2 regions of the Dyadobacter sp. HNCC25DJ183 genome follow, and region 1 is predicted to be linked to the other one. Evidence: riboswitches for the same ligand, from Rfam matches in the RefSeq annotation. Region 1 holds a riboswitch; the other holds the start of a gene.
What was found. A riboswitch is a leader RNA that binds a small molecule or an ion and turns the genes downstream of it on or off. The one in region 1 is predicted to bind cobalamin.
Positions count from the first base shown of each region.

Region 2: linked by a shared signal. The riboswitch ahead of AC1XTG_RS17885 (hypothetical protein) and the one ahead of AC1XTG_RS04570 (TonB-dependent receptor plug domain-containing protein) in region 1 are both predicted to bind cobalamin.

Region 1 is NZ_JBXHAP010000002.1:130,680-134,161, reverse strand. It holds gene AC1XTG_RS04575 (DMT family transporter) at 1-903, opposite strand, end outside; cobalamin riboswitch at 966-1,167, shown strand; gene AC1XTG_RS04570 (TonB-dependent receptor plug domain-containing protein) at 1,227-3,173, shown strand; gene AC1XTG_RS04565 (YncE family protein) at 3,208-3,482, shown strand, end outside.
Region 2 is NZ_JBXHAP010000007.1:13,170-16,651, reverse strand. It holds gene AC1XTG_RS17890 (TonB-dependent receptor plug domain-containing protein) at 1-944, opposite strand, end outside; gene AC1XTG_RS17885 (hypothetical protein) at 1,129-1,752, opposite strand; cobalamin riboswitch at 1,880-2,128, opposite strand; cobalamin riboswitch at 2,250-2,393, shown strand; gene AC1XTG_RS17880 (cobyrinic acid a,c-diamide synthase CobB) at 2,622-3,482, shown strand, end outside.

The sequences.
Region 1 (3,482 bases):
TTTGGCAAACGATATAAGAATGCCGCCAGCAACAATCAGCAGCATACCAGCCAGCATCGGGACAGAAGGAATTGCTTCCCCCATTAAAAACCCAATCAGGACCGAAAAGAGAATGTTGGAATAACCAATCGCCGCCACCCGGCCTGCTTTGTCGAATGTAAAAGATTGTGTCAGCATTTTCTGGCCTGCCAAAGCAGTTAATCCGAGGGCCAGAAATCCCAGCCATTGCCACGCATTTTCAGGCCATTTAAATGTACCGATCAGAAAATCGAGGTGTTCGACAGGATAGTAAGTACCTACCAGCATGGAGATAATGGGCATTACGATCCCGCTGAGCATAAATGACAAAATGATGGCGCGGGTATCATAAACCAGCCCGAGCTGCCGGATAGACAAATAGGAGACGGCTGTTAAAAGTGCATTGCCCAGTCCAAGCGCATTGTCACGCAGGGAAGTGGATAGATCCGGCCTGAACACGAGCAGGATACCTGTGAAGCCAATGAAAATCGCAGCCCACTCACCTCCATTCAGGGTTTCTCCAATCAACAACCAGGAAAGTAGTGCCAGGAAAATCGGGTAAGTATACTGATAGGTGGAAGCCCGCCCGAGTCCGAGCGTTTGAATGGCATAAAAAAGCATGTACAGCGACAGCGTACCTACAACTCCCCTGAAAATCAGCAACCCCAGCTTCCCGCCTTGCTGAACCAGCGGTCGCTGCCGGATACTGCTGAGCACGAAAACCACGCCGACTATATTCCGGAAGAACACCAACTGAACAATATGGAAATCACGGCCCAGCCACTTGGATAATGCAGAAGTCAGCGAAAAGAAGAATGCCGCTCCGAGCATGAGGTAAATGCCTTTTCGGGACGCGTTGACAGGAATGTTTACAGAAGGGGCCACCTTTTAGATTTTGGGACAAAGATAAGCGATTGCTCATTCGGTCGTAAAACGAATGCAATTAGCTACCTTTGCGACTGTTTGGTGCCCGCAGCAATTTCCATATTGCTTTTCGTGGCTTAATAGGGAATTCCGTTAAAACCGGAAGCTGTCCCCGCAACTGTAAGTCTGTTCCATTGACCCGATCTTCGAAGCCACTGTTGAAAAACGGGAAGGCACCGGGTCAAAAGGCGAGCCAGGAGACCTGCCAGATCATTCGTGCTACAACGCTTTCGGAGGAAAAGCAGCGGGCCTGTTACTATCCAGAGAATACCCAGGTGATTTTTGTGAAGCGGATTTTGATTACGGCGGTTATTGCGGCAGGGACTTTTCTTCCGGCTATAACCCACGCCCAAACGGATTCCATTGCCTTGCAGCCGGTTAATATCAAGGGTTTTGTGCCCGAAAAGTTCATGAGCGGATTGAAAGTGCAGCGGATTGATTCAGCCAGCCTGCTCGCCTTTCAATTTCAGAATATCAGTGATCTGCTGGCAATTCAAACACCGGTTTCTTTTAACAAATATGGACCGGGACAACTTACCACTGCTTTCTTCCGCGGAACCTCTGCCAATCACACGGCTGTACTCTGGAATGGACTGAATATCAACTCTCCCACATTGGGCCAAACCGATTTTTCGACCATACCTGTCGCTGGCTTCGATGCGCTTTCCATTCAATATGGTTCAGCTGCGAGCATTGTAGGAACCGATGCAGTAGGCGGCAGCATTTTACTGAACAGTGCTGCGGGAGAGAATGGGTTTAAAGTTTTACTGGGACAGCAGGTCGAAAGCTTTCACAATCACCAGACCCAGGTTGCTGCCCGCTATGGGTCCGCGCTACGGAACAACTGGCGGATTTCGGGAAAAACGAGTCTTTACGACAATCGGATGAACAACCAATTTCCCTATCGACAACGGAGGGAATATGCATTGCTGCCTTCCGAAGCATTCCAGCGCGGTCTGGTTCAGGATATTTTTATTAGTGGCAAAAACAATCAGGAAATCTCTGCGCATGCCTGGATTACCAGCAACAAACTGACCACCTCACCAGCCGACACTGCTGGTCGCGAGCTTACATTAACCAAAGCTTACCGGGGAATGCTTAGATACAGTGTCGGGGATTTCACAGCACGTGCCGCCTGGGTGCGGGATATCATCGATTATGCGAAAGGCAATTATCGCCAGCTCGACCATGCTGTAACTGATAAATTTTCCAACCGCATTGAAAAGGATTTCGACTTTATCCTGAATCAAAACAGAAGCAACATATCCATTAAGGCGGGAGCCGAATGGACGCATTACCGGACCAGGGTACCTGGCTACGAAACGCCGGTTATCACAGAAAACCGCGGCGACTTCTTTCTTCTCACCCGCTGGCAGGTCAATGCACCGCTGGTCGTGTCCGTGAATCTCCGCCAGGCGCTGGTAACAGGGTACAACCCGCCTTTTACCCCCTCACTGGGCGCTGAATACCAGTTGATTGAACTGCCCGGATACAAGCTGAAAATAAAAAGCTCGGTTGCCAGAAGCTACCGTGTACCTACCTTGAATGAACGTTACTGGAAAGTACTGGGTGACCCGAATATCAGGCCTGAGAATGGCTGGAACAAGGAAGCCGGCATAGAACAGGCCTTCGTTATTTCTCCCAAGAGCCAGCTGGATGTTTCGGTAACAGCTTATCACAACCGGATCAAAGACTGGACTTACTGGAATCCTGTAAAAAATTATCGCATCGAAAACTTACAACAGGTACTTGCCCGCGGCGTGGAAATACAGGCAGGCTGGCGCGGGAGTATAGATGTAACGCAACTTGGAACGAACATTACTTATGCTTATAATAAAAGCATTCAGGAAAGAGCTTACGACGCATACTCTGTTGATGTGATTGGAAAGCAGCTACGTTTCGTGCCGCTTCATACTGCCGGGCTGAGTACATTTGCACAGTACCGCAACACAAAGCTGACAGGCCAATTGCAATTTGCGGGCAAACGGTACACTACTTTCGACAATTCCACTTTTTTGAAAGAGTACGCGCTGTTGCATCTGCTGGCGGAAACTTCCGTTTCATTTGGGAAAGTATATTTGCGGGTGCAGGGGCAGATCAACAATGTAACAAATACGTTTTACCTGAGCGTACAAAACAATGCATTGCCTGGCAGAAGCTTCGCGATCAACCTCATTGCGGCATTTGATTCAAAAACAAAACAGGCGCGGGTACGACAAGACGAGTTTTAAATTTGCAATACAGTTATATATAAATCCAATTAAGATGAAACAACGATTATCAAGAGTACTTTACTTCATCGCATTCTCAGCAGCAGTATCGTCATGTAATCAAAGTGATCCCGAGCCGAAGGGGGATTTTGCGAAAGGCGTTTTCGTGGTGAACGAAGGTAACTTCAGTCAGAATAATGGCGCTATTTCATTTTTGAAACGCGAAAATACCACTGCCGAAGCCGATATTTTCTCCAAAGTAAATGGCTCCGCGCTGACCGGCGGTGTACAAGGTTACGCAGCTACGGGTGAGTACGGTGTGATTCTGGT
Region 2 (3,482 bases), on a different contig from region 1:
TTCAACACTTCAATCCGCTCAACGCCATTGAGGTTAATTTGTGAAAGGTTGGTCGCGCCGGCAGGCCGGCCATCGATCAAAAGCAGCGTCCGCTGGTTTAGTCCCGAGAACTGCGGCCGGAAACCCCTTATCCCGATACCGGAAGACAAATTGGGATACTGAATCACATCCACAGCAGCCGTTTTCCGCACAATATCAGTCAGGTCCGCCGATGGTGTCAGTTCAATATCACTCTTCGAAATCAAAACCATCTTCTGCGCAATAGCCTCCACCTTCGTCTCAAACCGCGTAGCAGTAACCACCACCGGATTCAACACATTCTGCCGAATAGAATCCGAACCCTGACCAAAAGAGAGGAGCGGAAGAAAAAGCGAAGCAAGGAACGCCAGGTGTGACGCCCACTCCACACCATAGCGCTCGCGCCTAGTTACACTGAGCGCACCGGGCCGCCGGGCGGGCAAAGTGAAGAAGCGTGACGCTATTTTGCTTCGACCGCCCGGCGGCCCGGTCCGCTCAGCATGACAAAGCGAGTGGAATTCAGGCGAAGTAGACAAGCGTGACGCCCCTATGCTTCGACTGCGCTCAGCATGACAAAAAGAGTGGACGGCATAAAGAAGGGAATGGACAGCATAACGAAGCGAGTGGAATGCACTCGAAGTGGACAAGCGCATCGCCAACTCCACAACACCGCTTCCCGCCTTTGTCACACTGAGCGGAGTCGAAGTGCAGAAGCGTGACGCCCCTATGCTTCGACTGCGCTCAGCATGACAAAGGGGGCAGACAACATGAAACGAAGAATGCAGAGCATTCAAAGTGAAGAAGTGCGCCGCCCTCGCCACAACACCGCTTCCCAGCTTTGTCACACTGAGCGGACCGGGCCGCCGGGCGGTCGAAGTGAAGAGGCGCGACGCCCGCTCCACACCACCGCGCCCCCACCTTGTCACACTGAGCGGAGTCGAAGTGAACGAGCGTGACGCTATTTTGCTTCGACTCCGCTCAGCATGACAAAGCGAACAAACAGCATGAAAAAGCCAACAAGCAACATAACAAACACTCCAAAAAGGAAAATACAAGTACCTCATTTAAAAAAAATTAACTTAGAAAATCAAAAGAATACAGCTACTACAATTACAGCGAACCCGCCAGTGTGATCGCTCCGATAATGATGGAGAATGTACCTACCAGGTAGTTGACGAGGCGCAGGAAGGTTTCGCGGTGGGAGACGAATTTGCTGATTGAGAATGCGAAAAAGTAGCCGTAGGCGGACATGGACAGGATAATGCCCAGACTTTGAATGACGATGATCCAGACTGCCGTGCGGGCGTCACTTGCGGCGAGCGTCAATGCCACTGCGCAGGCACCGCCTGTACCAGCCAGTCCGTGCACCATACCTACCCAAAAAGAGCGGCTGAACTTTTGAGAATGGACAACAGGCGGGGCAGAGGAGCTTCTGAAATTCCGCATCACTGCCACAATGCCCAGCCAGATCATCAGCGGTCCGACGAGCAGCTCAACTTTGCCGGAGACTTCCAGCGAAAAGGTGGATTTGAGCAGCAGTACCAGCACTGCGAAGAGGATGAGGGTAAAAGAATGTCCCAAAGACCAATGCGACGATCGCCAGATCAGTTTCCAGCGCTGGCCGGGACTGCGTTTTTCATCGGTAGCCAGTACTGAGACTGCCGCCATGTGGTCGGGTTCGAAGGAATGCTGCACACCGAGCAGCAGGGAGTCAATAAGCAGGAAATTGATCATCGAATAAAATTTAACCCTGCAAGCGCAGGCTGACTGATTTTATCCGGATTGGAACAGGGAAAACAGGGAAGAAGGCACGACGAAATACCGCCTGCCAAAATCCTCTCGCCTTTCTTCCCGAAAGCAAAACGGATATTTTCGAATGGCAGGTCTTCTGACTCGTTCAGTAGCTAACGCCTTCCCGGAAGTATAGTGAATGATTAATGAGTGAATGAGCGAAGGGTTTATTCACTCATTCAACATTCAAAATTCCTCTTCCAGTGGCAAATTGTTAGCTCCTTTTTTGTGAACTTACAGCAGCGGGTACTGCTCCGGATTTACACCGGATTCCCTTTTAATCACACCAGCGGCGTGAACCAAATGAGCCGCAAAGCTATATCTTTTTGAATGCCGTGAAGCAAAAATTTCCTGCCTGATAAAAAATGTCCCTCTGCCGCGCTGCCTTCCGGGATTTCTGCAAAATCGTGCTACATTTGCCACAAACAAGTTCTTTGCTATCTTTTTCCAACAGGAAAGGTTTTACTAACCAGTGAATTAATAGGGGAATCGTGTGAGAATCACGAGCTGTCGCGCAACTGTAAGTAACGTTCGAAATTTGTAACGTTACGAGTCAGAAAACCTGCCTTTTCTTTGTTGACAATGCTTTCGCGGAATGAAGCTAGTCTGATCTGGATATTGCGTTTCAGGGTTAATGCCCTGTACTCTCCATTGGGTTTTCTTCTTAATCCATTCTTCCTGTCTTTTCTTTTTTTCTGCCGATTGCATTGTGAGATTTAGCTAGGGCTCTCAACATTTTTGTTTGCCACGAATGCACGAATGGACACGAATGCGTGTACAGCCGGATAGGAGTGGCGTTAGCAGCAGAACCAATGACCCAGTCTCATTTTCTTATTTCTGCCCCGGCGAGCAACTCGGGTAAGACGACCCTCACGCTGGGTTTACTGCGCGCGCTTACCAGACGCAACCTGAAAGTACAGCCTTTCAAGTGCGGACCTGATTATATTGATCCCATTCACCACACCGAGGCAGCGGGGAGCCAGAGTATCAACCTCGATACATTCATGTCCTCCAATGCGCACGTGCAGGCCCTTTATGCAAAGTATTCGGCTCAATCCGATGTATCGGTGACCGAGGGTGTGATGGGACTTTTTGATGGCGCTCAGAAAATGGACGGCAGCAGCGCGGCAATTGCAGAATTGCTGGGTATCCCGGTTGTTTTGGTAGTTGACGCCAGGTCAATGGCGTATTCGGCTGCGGCTTTGTTGTACGGATTCAAAAACTTTTACCAACATATCTCCATCGCGGGAGTGATTTTCAACTTTGTCGGGACAGAGTCGCATTACCGTTTTTTGCAGGATGCCTGTGCAGATGCAGGCGTTGAGGCGCTTGGTTATTTGTCTAAAAACAGTGCACTGGCAATCCCGTCGCGACACCTGGGCTTGCATATTTCCGCGGAAACAGACTATGAGCAGATCATTGAAAGTGCAGCTCACTTGGTGGAGCAGACAGTGAACCTGGACCGGCTGCTGGAATTGACAAGGGGTAACATTAACCCCGGTGAAAGCAGCCCCGTTGGGTCAGCAAAAGAACCAGCCAGCAGGTTGAAAATTGCCATTGCCCGCGATGAGGCATTCACTTTTACTTACCATCAAAATATTGAAGCACTGGCCGGTTTAGGTCATATTACCTGGTTCAGTCCGATTCACGATCACGTACTTCCCGAAACGGAT